2 regions of the Actinoplanes sp. NPDC021490 genome follow, and region 1 is predicted to be linked to the other one. Evidence: riboswitches for the same ligand, from Rfam matches in the RefSeq annotation. Region 1 holds a riboswitch; the other holds the start of a gene.
What was found. Region 1 has a riboswitch for ZMP and ZTP ahead of ACZ3I4_RS01555 (glycine hydroxymethyltransferase). Riboswitches for the same ligand answer to the same signal wherever they lie in the genome.
Positions count from the first base shown of each region.

Region 2: another riboswitch for ZMP and ZTP. It lies ahead of ACZ3I4_RS29955 (bifunctional 5,10-methylenetetrahydrofolate dehydrogenase/5,10-methenyltetrahydrofolate cyclohydrolase); the one in region 1 lies ahead of ACZ3I4_RS01555 (glycine hydroxymethyltransferase).

Region 1 is NZ_JBVHFW010000001.1:331,817-339,619, forward strand. It holds gene ACZ3I4_RS01535 (formylglycine-generating enzyme family protein) at 1-470, shown strand, start outside; gene ACZ3I4_RS01540 (SDR family NAD(P)-dependent oxidoreductase) at 492-1,310, opposite strand; gene ACZ3I4_RS01545 (LysR family transcriptional regulator) at 1,444-2,274, shown strand; gene ACZ3I4_RS01550 (cation:proton antiporter) at 2,271-3,821, opposite strand; ZMP/ZTP riboswitch at 3,865-3,965, shown strand; gene ACZ3I4_RS01555 (glycine hydroxymethyltransferase) at 3,984-5,408, shown strand; gene ACZ3I4_RS01560 (L-dopachrome tautomerase-related protein) at 5,558-6,637, shown strand; gene ACZ3I4_RS01565 (aminoglycoside phosphotransferase) at 6,624-7,529, opposite strand; gene ACZ3I4_RS01570 (DEAD/DEAH box helicase) at 7,553-7,803, shown strand, end outside.
Region 2 is NZ_JBVHFW010000012.1:340,007-347,809, forward strand. It holds gene ACZ3I4_RS29940 (potassium channel family protein) at 1-381, opposite strand, end outside; gene ACZ3I4_RS29945 (APC family permease) at 495-2,537, shown strand; gene ACZ3I4_RS29950 (class I SAM-dependent RNA methyltransferase) at 2,534-3,778, shown strand; gene ACZ3I4_RS29955 (bifunctional 5,10-methylenetetrahydrofolate dehydrogenase/5,10-methenyltetrahydrofolate cyclohydrolase) at 3,856-4,743, opposite strand; ZMP/ZTP riboswitch at 4,757-4,840, opposite strand; gene dxs (1-deoxy-D-xylulose-5-phosphate synthase) at 5,000-6,916, shown strand; gene ACZ3I4_RS29965 (outer membrane protein assembly factor BamB family protein) at 7,000-7,803, shown strand, end outside.

The sequences.
Region 1 (7,803 bases):
CCTACTGCGCGTGGGCCGGCCGCCGCCTGCCCACCGAGGCCGAATGGGAATGCGCCGCTCGAGGCGGCCGGCCGTCCCTCCGCTACCCCTGGGGCGACGACCTGCCGCCGGATTGGCCCTGCAACATCTGGCAGGGCACCTTTCCGGCCGTCAACACGGTCGACGACGGCTGGGTGACCACCGCGCCCGCCCGCTCGTACGCACCCAACGACTACGGCCTCTACCAGCCGATCGGCAACGTGTGGGAGTGGTGCGCGGACTGGTTCTCACCCACGTACTACTCGACGTCCCCCGCGGACGACCCGCAGGGCCCCACGCTGGGCGCCACCCGCGTGATTCGCGGCGGTTCCTACTTGTGCCACGACTCGTACTGCAACCGCTACCGCAACGCCGCCCGCTCCTCCAACACCCCCGACTCCTCCACCGGCAACACCGGCTTCCGCACCGTAGCCCTCGACCCACCCGGTTGATCTCCCACTGGCCCCCGCCCGTCAGAGCGCTGCCTCCGTCAGTTTGCGGACCGCGGCGGTGACTTCCGGCGTCACATGCGCCCGCAGGCTGTCGTCGGGTTCGCCGTCGGGGCCCAGGATCGTGCCGGGGTGGTTATGCAGGGCCGGGTCGGTGGCGGCCCGGATGACCGATTGGGCCGCCTCGGTGACCGGCCGCTTGACGCCCTCCTGGACGGCGCTCCACATCGGACGAATCGGCGGCGGGAGCATGCGCTCCTTCATCACGGCGGCGTTCGGGGTGGCGGCCGGACCGGGATCGGCGAGCACCAGCGTGATTCCCCGCTCGTGCAGCTCCGTGGCCACGTCGAGCGACCAGGCGAGCTGGGCCAGCTTGGCCCGGCCGGTGACGGCCAGTCCGTAGTACTCGCCGGGCAGGTCGATCTCCGCGAAGTCGGGCACCGCGGCCATCATCGCCGACGACGTGACCTGCACGATCCGGCTCGGGTCGGCCATCTTGCCGGCGAGTGCGGTCGTCAGGACGTACGGGGAAAGGTGGTTGATGGCGAAGCTCCCCTCGATGCCGTCGGCGTTCTCCCAGCGGTCGGCCCACATGCCGCCCGCGTTGTTGACCAGCACGTCGAGCGGGCCCGTGATCGTCTCGGCCAGCCGCCGAACCTCGGCCGGCGACGACATGTCGGCCGCCGCGAACCTTGCCCGTGCTCCGAGGGTGCGGACGGCTTCCTGGCCTCGGTCCCGGTTCCGGGCCACCAGCGTGACCTCGTATCCGGCGCCGATCAGGCCGCGGGCGATCTCGAAGCCCAGTCCGGCCGTTCCGGCGGTGACCACCGCGCTCTTGCTCATGTGATTTCTCCCTTTGATGGTGATGTGCCGGCCGGGCATGCTTGATTCTGTGGCGCGGTGAACTGGCCGGGTAGGGAGCGGAAAGCATGTCTGCCATGCTGGGCGGGCATGACCGCCGACCAGGGGAGACGTCATGGATCTTCGCCGTCTGCGCTATCTGGTGGCGGTCGCCGAGGAGGGCGCGATCACCGCGGCGGCGGAGCGGCTGAAGATGACGCAGCCGGCGCTGTCGAGAGCCATTCGTGCCCTCGAGTCCGATGTCGGCGTGCCGCTGCTTGTGCGCGGGCATCGCGGGGTCGAGCCGACCGAGGCCGGCCGGGTGCTGATCGACGAGGCCCGGGAGATCGACCGGCGGGTCCTGCGTGCGGTCGGCCGGGCGCGGCGGGCGGCGGCCGGCGACGACCGGCTGCGGGTCAGCGCCCGAGGCTGTGACGTCGCCGTGGTCGACCGGCTGACCAAGGATTTTCCCGGCGCGTGGGCGGTGGTCGCCGAATGGCGCACCCAGACCGAGGGCTTGCGTACGGGGGAGGCCGACCTGGCATTGATTCGGGGCGCGTTCGACGCCGAGGGCCTCGACAGTGACCTGCTCGCCGTGGATCCACGCGTGGCGCTGCTGCCCGAGGGGCACGCGCTCGCCGGACGTGAGGTGATCGAGCGGGACGAGCTCGACGGCCTTCCGGTCGCGGTCTGGGCAACCGATCAGCCGGTCGAGCGCGAATTCTGGCTCGGCTTCCCGGGTGCGACCGCCGGGCCCGAGGTCAACGACATGCTGCAGTTGCTGGCTCTGGTCCGGCTCGGCCACGCGGTGGCCTTCGTGTCGAGCGCCCTGCCCGTCGCGACCCAGCCCGGCGTCGTTGCCGTGCCGGTCACCGGTCTGTCACCGGCCGAGCTGCGCCTGGCCTGGCGCGACGACGAGCGTTCCCCCGAGGTCGCGCGATTCGTCCGGCACGCGTCTGCCGTCTAGGAGCCGGTGTGGCGGGCGGCCTGGCGCAGGTCGACGTCCTCGATGAGTTCGCGGGCGATCTCCTCCGGCAGGACCCGGTCGTACACCGCCTTGCCCAGCGCGAGACGCTGGGCCTCGAACGACGCGTCCGGGTCGGTGTCCGGTTGGGCCGCGGCCTCGGCGGCCAGCTGCCTGCCGCGGTCGCGCAGCTCCTCGGTTTCGGCGCGCTCGGCGGCCAGGTCGAACTTGAGAAGGCGGGCCAGCCGGCCGATGGTCGTGCCCTGCAGGAGCAGGGTGCCGAGGGTGACGATCAGGGCGATGGCCTGGATAGCGTCGCGGCCGGGGAACTCCTCGCCCGACGCGGTGTGCTCGGGGATCGAGGCCGCCGCGGCCAGCGTGAGGATTCCGCGCATGCCGGTCCAGCCGACCAGCACGATCTCCTTGGTCGTGGGGGCGGGCAGGGGCACCCCGCCGTGGCGCTCGTGGCGCTTCCGCCAGGTCTCGTACCGCTCCCGGAAGCGGACGTCCTTGTCGATCCGGCGTTGCGTCCCGATCTCCTTGAGCCGCCAGCGCCCGAAGATGACGAACACCCCGGCCAGCCGCAGCACGATCGCCGCGACCAGCAGGACGGCCGCCGCCACCAGCGTGCGGACCAGCCCCGGATCCTCCGAGCCGGCCAGCTCTTCCAGAACGAACTTCAACTGCAGGCCGATGTACGCGAACACGAACGTCTCGAGCAGGAAGTCGAGCACCCGCCAGACCTGTTCCTCCTGCAGCCGGGTCTGATAGGCGCCCGGGTACTGGTGTTTCGGGTCGAGCGTCAGGTTCACGCTGATCGAAAAGGCGGCCATGACCACGGCCAGGATGCCGGACGCGTGCACCTCTTCGGCGGCCAGGAAGGCGGTGAACGGCACCAGCAGCACCAGGGAGGTCTCGAGCGTCGGGTTGCCGAGCTGCTTACGGATCCGCAACGCGATGAACGCGAACAGGGCGCCGATGCCGAGCCCGATCGACGCCGTACGCAAAAACTCGAGGAGGCCGCCGGACCAGCTGGTGTGCTCCCCGTTGACGGCGGCCACGGCGATGCTGAACAGGGTCAGCGCGGTGGCGTCGTTGACCAGGCTCTCGCCGGTGAGGATCGTGGTCACCCGTTTGGGCAGCCCGATCTGGTCGCCGTGCGAGACCGTCGTGATCGTGTCGGGCGGGGCCAGCACCGCGCCCAGCACGAACGCGACCGAGAGGCCGAGCGTGGGCAGCAGCCACGACGAGAGCAGCCCGAGCGCGCCGCAGGTGACCGCGACCAGCAGAACGCCGAGCGCCCAGATCGCCCTGATGTTGGCCCCGAAGTTGGCGAACGAGGCGCCGCGGGTGGCCGAATAGAGCAGCGGCGGGATGACGATCGCGAGGATGACCTCGCTCTCCAGCTCAAGGCGGGGAACCCCCGGAATGAACGACGCGGCCGCCGCCAGCACCACGATGATCATGCCCGGCTCGACGCCACGGCGCTTCGCCATGGAGGACACGAAGATGCCCAGGCCGATGATGAGCAGGATCTGTACGCCGTTCACGTTGATCAGGCTAGTGCTCCGGCCCAAGCCGCCGGGTATGCTCTCGGCGGGCCGTAACTGGCGCGTCAAGGTGGTCAACCACCGGGGAGCGGCTCCGCCGTCGAGCGAATCGGCGGCGACCTGCCGTGCGCCTGGGCCTCTGCACAGTGATAGAGAGGTCCCATGAGTGAGCTGAACGCCGAATCGACCGCCTTCCGTTCCGCCCTCGAGGTGGTCCGGTCCGTCGAGCCGCGCATTGCCGACGCCATCGCCAAAGAGCTGACCGACCAGCGTGAGTCGCTCAAGCTGATCGCCAGCGAAAACTACGCCTCTCCGGCCGTGCTGCTGGCCATGGGCAACTGGCTTTCCGACAAGTACGCCGAGGGCACGATCGGGCGCCGCTTCTACGCCGGCTGCCAGAACGTGGACACCGTCGAGTCGGTCGCCGTCGAGCACGCCAAGGCCTTGTTCGACGCGCCCTACGCGTACGTGCAGCCGCACTCCGGCATCGACGCCAACCTGGTCGCGTACTGGGCGATCCTGGCCGACCGGGTCGAGGCGCCGGCTCTGCGAAAGTTCGAGAAGCGCCAGGTCAACGACCTCACCGACGCCGAATGGGCCGAGCTGCGGCAGGCCTTCGGCAACCAGCGCATGCTGGGCATGTCGCTCGACGCGGGCGGCCACCTCACGCACGGCTTCCGGCCCAACATCTCGGGCAAGATGTTCGACCAGCGCAGCTACGGCGTCGACCGGTCCACCGGTCAGATCGACTACGCGGCGCTGCGCGAGACGGCCCGCGAGTTCAAGCCGCTGGTCATCGTCGGCGGCTACTCGGCGTACCCCCGCAAGGTGAACTTTGCGACGCTGCGCGAGATCGCCGACGAGGTGGGCGCGACGTTCATGGTCGACATGGCGCACTTCGCCGGTCTGGTCGCGGGCAAGGTCTTCACCGGCGACTACAGCCCCTTCCCGCACGCGCACATCGTCACCACCACGACCCACAAGTCGCTGCGCGGCCCGCGCGGTGGCGCCGTGTTCTCCCAGCCCGAGCTGGCCGACCAGGTCGACCGCGGCTGCCCGATGGTGCTCGGCGGCCCGCTCGCCCACGTGATGGCGGCCAAGGCGATCGCCTTCGCCGAGGCCCGGCAGCCGTCCTTCGCGACCTACGCCCAGCAGATCGTCACCAACAGCCAGGCGCTGGCCGAGGGCCTGAGCCGGCGCGGCGTCGAGCTGGTCAGCGGCGGCACCGACAACCACCTGGTGCTGATCGACGTGCACCCGTTCGGCCTCACCGGCCGCCAGGCCGAGCAGGCCCTGCTGGACAGCGGCGTGGTCACCAACCGCAACGCCATCCCGCAGGACCCGAACGGCGCCTGGTACACCTCCGGCATCCGCATCGGCACCCCCGCCCTGACCTCCCGCGGCCTGGGCGTGGCCGAGATGGACCAGATTGCCGAACTGATCCACACCGTCCTGACCGGCACCACCCCGGCCGAGGGCTCGAAGGCCAAGTTCCACCTGGACCCGGCCGTGGCCGACCGCGTCCACAAGCAGGCCCACGAGCTGCTGGCCGGCTTCCCGCTCTACCCCGGCGTCGACCTGGGCTGACCGTTATCCACAGGCTCCGGGTGTACGCCGGAGCCTGTGGATAAGCTGGGCCGCCCGCTTGGTTGTGGTACTAGGGTGGTGGTCCCCCTGGTGGGGCGGGTTGGGGGTAGGAGTCGTATACCGGCGCTTTTCGCGGGTATGCGGCGGTCGTGACCGATCAACCTGCAGGCACCCTCGAAACTGTCCACCTCTTCGAGTCCGGGCCGATGCCCACCGGCGTCGCCGTCTCGCGGAGCGGCCGCATCTTCGTCAACTTCCCCAAGTGGGGCGACGACGTCCGCTACACGGTCGCCGAGATCCGCGACGGCGAGGCGGTGCCCTATCCCGACCTCGATTGGAACACCCCGAACGGCGACGCCGACCCGGAAGCGCTCGTCTCGGTGCAGAGCATCGTGGTCGACCCGGCCGACCGCCTCTGGATCCTCGACACCGGCAGCCCGCTGTTCCAGCCGACCGAGCACGGCGGCCCCAAGCTGGTCTGCGTCGACCTGAGCACCGACCAGGTCGTCCGCACCATCGTCTTCGACTCCGACGTCGCGCTGCCGACCACCTATCTCAACGACGTGCGCTTCGACCTGCGCCGCAACGCCGCTTTCATCACCGACTCGTCCGATCAGGGACCGAACGGCCTGATCGTCGTCGACCTGCACACCGGCGAGGCCTGGCGGCGGCTGCACGACCACCCTTCGACCAAGGCGCTGCCTCCGGCCGACATGCTGCCCATCGTCGAGGGCAAACCGTTCATGGAACGCCCGAAGGACGGCCCGCCCAGCCCGGTCAAGATGGGTTCCGACGGCATCGCCATCGCCGCCGACGGCTCGCGCATCTTCTACTGCCCGCTGATTTCCCGGCGCTGGTACAGCGTTTCCGCCGACGCCCTGTTCGACCGCGGCCTGAGCGACGCCGACGTGTCGGCCACGGTCGTCGACGAGGGTGACAAGGGCGGCGGCTCGGACGGGCTGGAGACCGACGACCAGGGCCGGTTCTACCTCACCGACTGGGAGCATGAGGCGGTGCTGCGCCGCCGGCCCGACGGCACGTTCGAAACCCTGGCCCACGATCCGCGGCTGCTGTGGCCCGACACGATGGCGGTGGCCGACGGCTATCTCTACGTGACCGCCAACCAGTTGCACCGCCAGGCCAAGTACCAGTACGAGGACGACCGCCGCGAATACCCGTACGCCCTGTTCCGCATCCCGATCGACGCCGGCCCGGTCAATTTGCGGTAGCCAGTCGCGCGGCCAGCCAGCGCAGCGTGTGCAGGCCCTGTTCGCGCTGCATGCGGCGCAGCTTCGCCGGGCCGGGCAGGTGCCACTCGCGCCAGGCCCGTCCGGCCAGCCCGGCCAGGGCGACGTTCACCGCGTCGTCCGGGGCGTCCGGCCGGCACGATCGAAGCAGCCGCTCCGGGTCGTGACCGCACGCGGCCACGTCCGGGGCCAGCCGCACGACGTCCATCCAGCCGGGCGCGGTCCACAGATGCGTCCAGTCCACCACCACGAGCCGTCCGTCGCGCCGCCGGAGGAAGTTGTCGCGGCGCAGGTCGCCGTGGTGCAGCGCGTCACCGCCGGCGAGGGCGCCCGCCCATCGGCTTTCGAGTTCGGCCAGCTTCGCGATCGGGATGTCGACCGGAAGCGGCAGCCCGCGCACGTGGTCGACGCCCTGCCGCGGTCGGGGATCACCGTTCAACGCCCGCCAGGTGCCGAGCTTGGAGGCGAAGCTTTCCCCGTACGGCGTGGTGCCGCCGATCGCGCACGGCTCGAGGAGTTCCCGCATGCGCCGTTGGACGGCGACCAGCCCCGGCAGGTCTTCCTTCTGCCAGCGTGTCACCGGCTCACCGTCGACCACCTCGTACGCGGCGACGCGCTGATCGCCGACCACGCCCTGCCCGACCAGTGGGGGAGCGAGATCGCCGGTGACGTCGGCCAGGATGAAGCCGGCGTCGTCGGGCGTCACCTTGACGAACAGCCGCCGGCCGCGGGCGCCGACGACTACCGAGGCGATCGACGGGGTGAAGCCGGCCGCGGCGGGGTGTTCGGCCACAATCGGCGCCCCGAGCAGGCTTTCCACCATTTCCCGTACAGGCTCAGGGGCGTCGGTCAAACGCGGGCGGGGGCCTTCCACCAGGTCACGGTAGCCTCGGGTCGATGTTGGCGTCCCGTGTGCTCGAAGTGCTGGCCGACCTGGCTCCGGCCGGGAACGACCGCGAGCTGGACGTCAGCCGGGGCGGGCCGCTGGTCTGGCTGGACGACGCGGAACGGGTGGGCCGCACCAAACAGGCCAACCGGCTGGCCGCGATCGGGGCGCTGCACCGGGAGGAACGGCCGCTGCGACGCGGGTGGGGTTTCCTGGTCGGGCGCACCGAGATCGAGGGCAAGCCGCGGAAGATCCGGGTGCC
Region 2 (7,803 bases), on a different contig from region 1:
CACCATGCGGTCGGCCGCCCAGCGGATGGTGGCGACCGTCGGGATGCCGAGCCGCTCGTAGACCTGGGCCCGCTTCTGGTCGTAGATGCGGGCCACGACCCGGGAGACGCCGAACGTCTCGCGGGCCAGCCGGGCCGAGATGATGTTGGAGTTGTCGCCGCTGGAGACGGCCGCGAACGCGTCGGCCCGCTCGATGCCGGCCGAGCGCAGCACGTCGCGGTCGAAACCGACACCGGTCACCGTGGTGCCGCCGAAATCCGATCCCAGCCTGCGGAAGGCGTCCGAATTCTGATCGATGACGGCCACCGAATGGCCGCGCTCCTCGAGGTTGTGGGCCAGCGTCGAACCGAGCCGCCCGCACCCCATGATCACCACGTGCACGTGTCGTGTCCTCCCGCATGGGCGCTACTGGGTGAGAGATTGCCATGCGTCCGCCACGAGCGGCGGCCGGGGCGGGGTAAGGGTCGGAAAAGGCGGCCGTACGCTTGGCACTCGTGGCCAGTCCGACGTCTCTCGCGAAACGGCTCCTGCTGGGCCGGCCGTTTCGATCCGACAAGCTTCAGCACACGCTGTTGCCCAAGCGGATCGCGCTGCCGGTCTTCGCGAGCGACGCCCTGTCGAGCGTGGCCTACGCCCCCGACGAGATCCTGCTGACCCTGTCGATCGCCGGTGCGGGCGCCTTCTGGATCTCGCCCTGGATCACGCTGGCCGTCGCGGTCGTGATGGTCACCGTGGTCGCCAGCTATCGCCAGAACGTGCACGCCTACCCCTCTGGCGGCGGGGACTACGAGGTCGCCACGGTCAACCTCGGCGCGCGGGCCGGCCTGGGCGTGGGCAGCGCCCTGCTGGTCGACTACATCCTCACCGTGGCCGTGTCGACCTCGGCCGGGGTGAACAACCTGGGCTCGGTGGTGCCGTTCGTCGCCGAGCACAAGGTGGCCTTCGCGATCGGCGCGATCACCCTGCTCGCCGCGCTCAACCTGCGCGGGCTGCGCGAGTCGGGCACCGCGTTCGCCGTGCCGACGTACGCGTTCATCGTCGTGATCGTCGGCATGATCCTCGTCGGGTTGTTCCGGGTCTTCGTGCTCGGCGACGACCTGCTGGCGCCCAGTGCCGGCCTGGTCATCACGGCCGAGGAGGACCACCTCACCAGCTTCGGATTCGCCTATCTGCTGCTCCGGACGTTCTCGTCGGGCTGTGCGGCGCTGACCGGCGTCGAGGCCATCTCGAACGGCGTGCCCGCCTTCAAGCCGCCGAAGAGCAAGAACGCCGCCACCACGCTGATGCTGCTGGGCGGCCTCTCGATCATCATGCTGGTCGGCATCGTGCTGCTGGCCCGGGCGACCAAGCTGCAGTACGTCGAGGACCCCACGCTGCAGATCGTCTCGGGGCCGACCAACTATGTGCAGAAGACGGTCACGACCCAGCTGGCCGAGACCATCTTCGGGCAGGGATCGGTCCTGCTCTACGTGGTCGGCGCGGTCACCGCCCTGATCCTGTTCCTGGCCGCGAACACCGCGTTCAACGGCTTCCCGGTGCTCGGCTCGATCCTCGCCCAGGACCGATACCTGCCCCGCCAGCTGCACACCCGCGGCGACCGGCTGGCCTTCAGCAACGGCATCATCTTCCTGGCCATCGCGGCGATGGTGCTGGTGGTGGCGTTCCAGGCCGAGACCACGCGGCTCATCCAGCTCTACATCGTGGGCGTGTTCGTCTCGTTCACGCTGTCGCAGGGCGGCATGATCCGGCACTGGAACCGGCTGCTGCGCATCCAGCGTGATCCCGAGCGGCGACGCCGGATGATCCGCTCGCGGGCGATCAACGCGTTCGGCATGGGGCTGACCGCCGCGGTGCTGATCATCGTGCTGATCACGAAGTTCCTGCTCGGCGCGTGGATCGCCATCGCCGCCATGATCGTCATCTACGGGCTCATGCTGGCCATCCGCAAGCACTACACCCGGGTCGCGCAGGAGCTGCAGCCCACCGAGGAACGGCCCGTGCTGCCCTCCCGCAACCACGCGATCGTGCTGGTCAGCAAGGTGCACATGCCGACCCTGCGGGCGGTGGCGTACGCCCAGGCGACCCGGCCCGACACGCTCACCGCGGTCACGGTCAACGTGGACGACAAGGACACCCGCCAGATCCAGGACGAGTGGGAACGCCGGCAGATCCCGGTGCCGCTGACAGTCGTCGACTCGCCCTACCGCGAGATCACCGGCCCGATCATCGACTTCGTCAAGAGCGTACGGCGGGGGTCGCCGCGCGACGTGGTCACCGTGTTCGTGCCCGAGTACGTGGTCGGCCGCTGGTGGGAGAACCTGCTGCACAACCAGAGCGCGCTGCGCATCAAGGGCCGGCTGCTGTTCGAGCCGGGCGTGATGGTGACCAGCGTGCCGTGGCAGCTGCGCTCCAGCCAGGACCGCGACCTCGACCGGTTCGACCAGAGCCTGACCCGGGTGCCCGCGCGCGGCCCCCGGGTGCGTCCCCCGGCCGAGCCGACGCCGGCGGCCGACGACAACAGTGAGGCCCACTCGTGAACGAACTGCAGGAGGGCGACCTCGTCGAGCTCATCGTGGGCGCCCCGGCGCACGGCGGGCACTGCGTGGCCCGGGTGGGCGGCGAGCACGGCCAGGTCGTCTTCGTCCGGCACACGCTGCCCGGCGAGCGGATCACCGCCGAGATCACCGAGCTGCACAAGGGGTTCGCGCGGGCCGACGCGGTGACCATCCACGAGGCCTCGCCCGACCGGGTCGAGCCGCCGTGCCCGTACGCGCGCCCGGGTCTCTGCGGCGGCTGCGATCTGCAGCACGCGTCGGGGGACGCCCAGCGACGGTGGAAGGCGTCCGTCGTCGAGGAGCAGCTCCGGCGGCTGGCCAAGCTGTCCTGCGACGTACGGGTGGAGGAACTGCCCGGTGGTCTGCTCGGGTGGCGCAGCCGGGTGCGGTACGCCGTCGACGCCGCCGGACGGCCCGGGCTGCTCAAGCACCGCTCGCACGAGGTGGTGGCGATCGACCGGTGCCGGATCGCCCACCCGGCCATCCAGGGACTCGACCTGCTGAAGCTCGAATGGCCGGACGCCGACGCGCTGGAGGCGGTGGCGACCACCGGCGGCGACGTGGCGGTGCTGGCCCGGCCCGCGGGCGGCGGCGGGATGCTGCCGCCGGACGACCCGGCCGAAGGCACCACGCTCGGCGCGGGCGGACGGGTGCGCCTCTCCGGTCCGGCCGAGGTCACCGAGCAGGCGGCCGGTCGCTCGTGGCGGGTGCCGCCCGAGGGCTTCTGGCAGGTGCACCCGGCCGCGGCCGACACGCTGACGGCCACCGTGGTCGAGATGCTGCGCCCGGCCGAGGGCGAGATCACCTGGGACCTGTACGGCGGCGCCGGGCTCTTCGCCGGCGCCATCGCCGAGCGCACCCACGGGCGGACCACCGTGGTCGAATCGTCCCCCGTCGGCGTGGCCGCGGCCCGCGCCAACCTGGCCGGGCGGGCCGAGATCGTCGAGGCCCGGGTCGACGTCGCGCTGTCCCGCCGCCGGATCACCGGCCCGGTCGACCTCGTGGTGCTCGACCCGCCGCGGTCCGGCGCCGGGGCCAAGGTGGTGCGCTCGGTGGTGGCGGCCGGACCCCGCGCGGTGGCCTATGTGGCCTGCGACCCGGCCGCGCTGGCCCGGGACATCGCCACGTTCCGGGAGCTGGGCTGGAAGCTGGTCACTCTGCGGGCCTTCGACTGCTTCCCGATGACCCAGCACGTGGAGTGCGTCGCCCTGCTGGAACCCTGAGCCGACCCTCGGCGAGAAGGTCGAGGCCGGCCACCTGGAGGTGGCCGGCGCGCGCTACGACCTGGACACCGGCCGGGTCACGCTGCTGTGGCGACCGCCCGTTCGGCGGCGGTGATCGCGTTGCGGAACAGCATCGCGACGGTCGTCGGGCCGACCCCGCCCACGCGCGGGGTGATCGCGCCGGCGACCGCGGCGCACTCCTCGGCCACGTCGGGCAGCAGGCGCTTGCCCTCGTAGCGGACACCGGCGCCGATCACCGTCGCGCCCGGGCGGACGTGCCCGGGCTGGATGATGCCGGGCACGCCGGCCGCGGCGATGAGGATCTCGGCCCGCCGGGTGTAGCGCTCCCAATCCGGCACGCCGGTGTGCACCACGGTGACGGCGGCGTTGGCGGTCGGCCGCTTCTGGGCCAGCAGCATGGCCAGCGGGCGGCCCAGCGTGGCGCCGCGGCCGAGGATGACGACCTCGCGGCCGGCGACCGGGATCTCGTAGTGGGCCAGCAGGGCCTCGATGCCGGCAGGGGTGCAGGGCAGCGGACCGGGCAGGCCGACGGCGAGACGGCCCATGTTGAGCGGGTGCATGCCGTCGACGTCCTTGTCGGGGTCGAGCGTCATCAGCGCGGCGTCGTAGTCGAGATGGGCCGGGATCGGATATTGGATCAGCACGCCGTGCACGCTGGTGTCCGCGTTCAGCTCGGCCACCACCTCGAGCAGCTGCTCCTGGGTGATGTCGCCGGGCAGGTGCCGGTGCGGGGAGTCGAAGCCCAGCTCGGCCGCCTGCCGCTGCTTGATGCGGATGTAACCGGCGCTGGCGTCGTCGTCGCCGACGAGCACGGTGGCGAGGCTGGGCGTCACGCCCTGGGCCTTGAGCTTGGCGGCGCGCTCGGAGACGTCGGCGAGGACGGCCTCGGCGACGGGCTTGCCGGGCAGCAGACGGGCAGCTCCAGCTGGCTCAGTAGTAGGCATGGGGCTCCTTCTACACGGGGGCCCAGGCGGTCGACAACCCCGTGACAGGCTTCCCGATGGTCGATCCATCCTCGTGCCGCCAGTCGCGTGCCTACCAGGATGCCTGACCGGCCCCGGGCCGCCCCGGCCGGGTTGTTACTGTGCGGTAGGTCACCGAGGGCGCAGGTCACGGACATGCGTCGGTTGTGTGTAGGACCTCGGGAGGGCCCATCGGCTGAGGATGCATCATGGCGGCACGCCGATAGACTTGCCCCCCATGAGCGAATCCCTCCCCGCCCCGGACGGCATCCTGGCGACAGTCACCGAACCGGGTGACCTGAAGCGCCTCAGCCCCGACCAGCTGACCCTTCTGGCGGCGGAGATTCGCGACTTCCTGGTGGCCAAGGTGTCGCGCACCGGTGGCCACCTCGGCCCCAACCTCGGTGTCGTCGAGACCACGCTGGCCCTGCACCGGGTCTTCGACTCGCCCCGCGACCGGATCCTGTTCGACACCGGTCACCAGTCGTACGTGCACAAGATCGTCACCGGCCGGCAGGACGGCTTCGACCTGCTCCGCCAGCGCGGCGGCCTCACCGGTTATCCGAGCCGGGCCGAGAGCGAGCACGACTTCATCGAGAACTCGCACGCCTCGACCGCGCTGTCGTACGCGGACGGCATGGCCAAGGCGTTCGCGCTGCGCGGGGAGGACCGGCACGTCGTCGCGGTGGTCGGCGACGGCGCGCTCACCGGCGGCATGTGCTGGGAGGCGCTCAACAACATCGCCTCGACCCGGAACCGCCTGGTCATCGTGGTCAACGACAACGGCCGGTCCTACGCGCCGACCATCGGCGGCCTGGCCGACCACCTCTCCACGCTGCGGCTCAACCCCGGCTACGAAAAGGTGCTCGACCTCGTCAAGGACGCGCTGGGCTCGACCCCGTTGGTCGGCAAGCCGGTCTACGAGGTGCTGCACGCGGTCAAGCGCGGCATCAAGGACGCGGTCAGCCCGCAGCCCATGTTCGAGGACCTCGGCATCAAATATCTCGGCCCGGTCGACGGCCACGACGTGCAGGCCATGGAGTCGGCGCTGCGCCGGGCCAAGGGCTTCAACGCGCCGGTCATCGTGCACGCGGTCACCCGCAAGGGCTACGGCTACCGGCCCGCCGAGCAGGACGAGGCCGACTGCCTGCACAGCCCGAGCAGCTTCGACGTCGAGACCGGCAAGTCGCTGGCCGCGTCCAAGCTCAAGTGGACCAACGTCTTCGCCGACGAGCTGGTCAAGATCGCCGACGAGCGCCCCGACGTGGTGGGGATCACCGCGGCCATGGCCGAGCCGACCGGGATCGCGGCGCTGGCCCAGAAATACCCCGATCGGGCGTACGACGTGGGCATCGCCGAGCAGCATGCGGTGACCAGCGCGGCCGGCCTGGCCATGGGCGGCCTGCACCCGGTGGTGGCCGTCTACGCCACCTTCCTCAACCGCGCGTTCGACCAGGTCCTGCTGGATGTGGCCATGCACGAGCTGCCGGTCACGTTCGTGCTCGACCGGGCCGGCATCACCGGTCCCGACGGGCCCAGCCACTACGGCATCTGGGACATGAGCGTCTTCGGCGTCGTGCCCGGCCTGCGGATCGCCGCGCCGCGCGACGAGGCGACCCTGCGCGAGGAACTGCGCGAGGCGCTGGCCGTCGACGACGGCCCGACGATCGTCCGCTTCCCGACCGGCGCCGTGCCGGCCGCGCTGCCCGCCGTGCGCCGCGTCGGCCAGATCGACGTGCTGCGCGAGGACGAGCGCAAGGACGTGCTGGTGGTCGCGGTCGGCTCGTTCGCCGGACTCGGCCTCGAGGTCGCCGACCGGCTGGCCGAGCAGGGCTTCGGGGTCACCGTGGCCGACCCGCGCTGGGTCCGCCCGGTGCCGATCGAGCTGACCGGCCTGGCCGGCCGGCACCGCCTGGTGGTCGCGCTGGAAGACGGCGTCCGGGCCGGCGGCGTGGGCGACGCGCTGGCCAGCGCCCTGCGCGACGCCGGGGTCGAGGTGCCGCTGCGTGACTTCGGCGTGCCGGCCGGCTTCCACCCGCACGGCACCCGGGCCGAGCTGCTGGCCGAGCTGGGTCTGACGGCTCAGGACGTGGCCCGCGAGGTCACCGAGTGGGTGGCCAAGCTCGACGAGCAGCCGGCCGTCCACCGGGTGTGACGCCAAACGCGAGAAAACGGCGATAAGCCCGCGAACCGGGCGGCGAAGGGGCAGTTCCGTTATCTGCTCGTTATTTTTGGAGCATGACGGTTCAGGGCAGCACGGTGGTCATCGAACTGGGCCTGGAACGGGGAGAACCCGATTCCTACGACTCGCCGCAGCGCTCGACGTTCCCGGGCTGGTTCCCGGCCGCGGTCCTCGCCGTCCTCGTGCTGCTCACCGCCGGGGCCTCGGCCGCGCCCTCGAAGCCGCCGTTCACCGAGGTGTTCAGCCTCAAGGTGGGCCCGGCCGACGCGTACGCGCTGACCGAGGACGGCCGGCTGCTGGCACAGAGCTACGGCCTGCTCAGCGCCTACGACCTGGGCGACGGCGAGACGCAGTGGGAGGCCGGCCAGACCGCGCCCGTCTTCCGGCTGCGGCTCGGCTCGGGCCTGGTCCTGATGCGGCCCTGGATCGTCGGCTCGCGCGACCCGGGCACCACCGCCGTCTCGATCGACGACGGCGGCTCCCGGTGGAGCCGGGCCGGGCAGGTCGTCACCATGGCCGGCTCGTCCACCCTGCTCTCGGTCGTGCCGGTGCGCGGCTTCGGCGGCATGAACCGGCGGGTCAACGGGCCGGTCGACGCCATCGACCCGGAGACCGGCCGCACCCTCTGGACGGTCAACGTGCCGTCGACCGCCACGCTCGTCGCGCTGCCCGGGGCCGCGGACTCCGGCACCCGAATGCTGCTCGTGCACGACGACCGGACCATGGCCGTGCACGACCTGGTGACCGGCGAGCGGCTGGTGACGACCAGCGTGCCGGGCGCGGACTACGACCAGGACAACCCGGTGGTGGTCAACGGGACGATCCTGCTGCGGCACCCGGGGCGGCCCGGCATGGAGTTC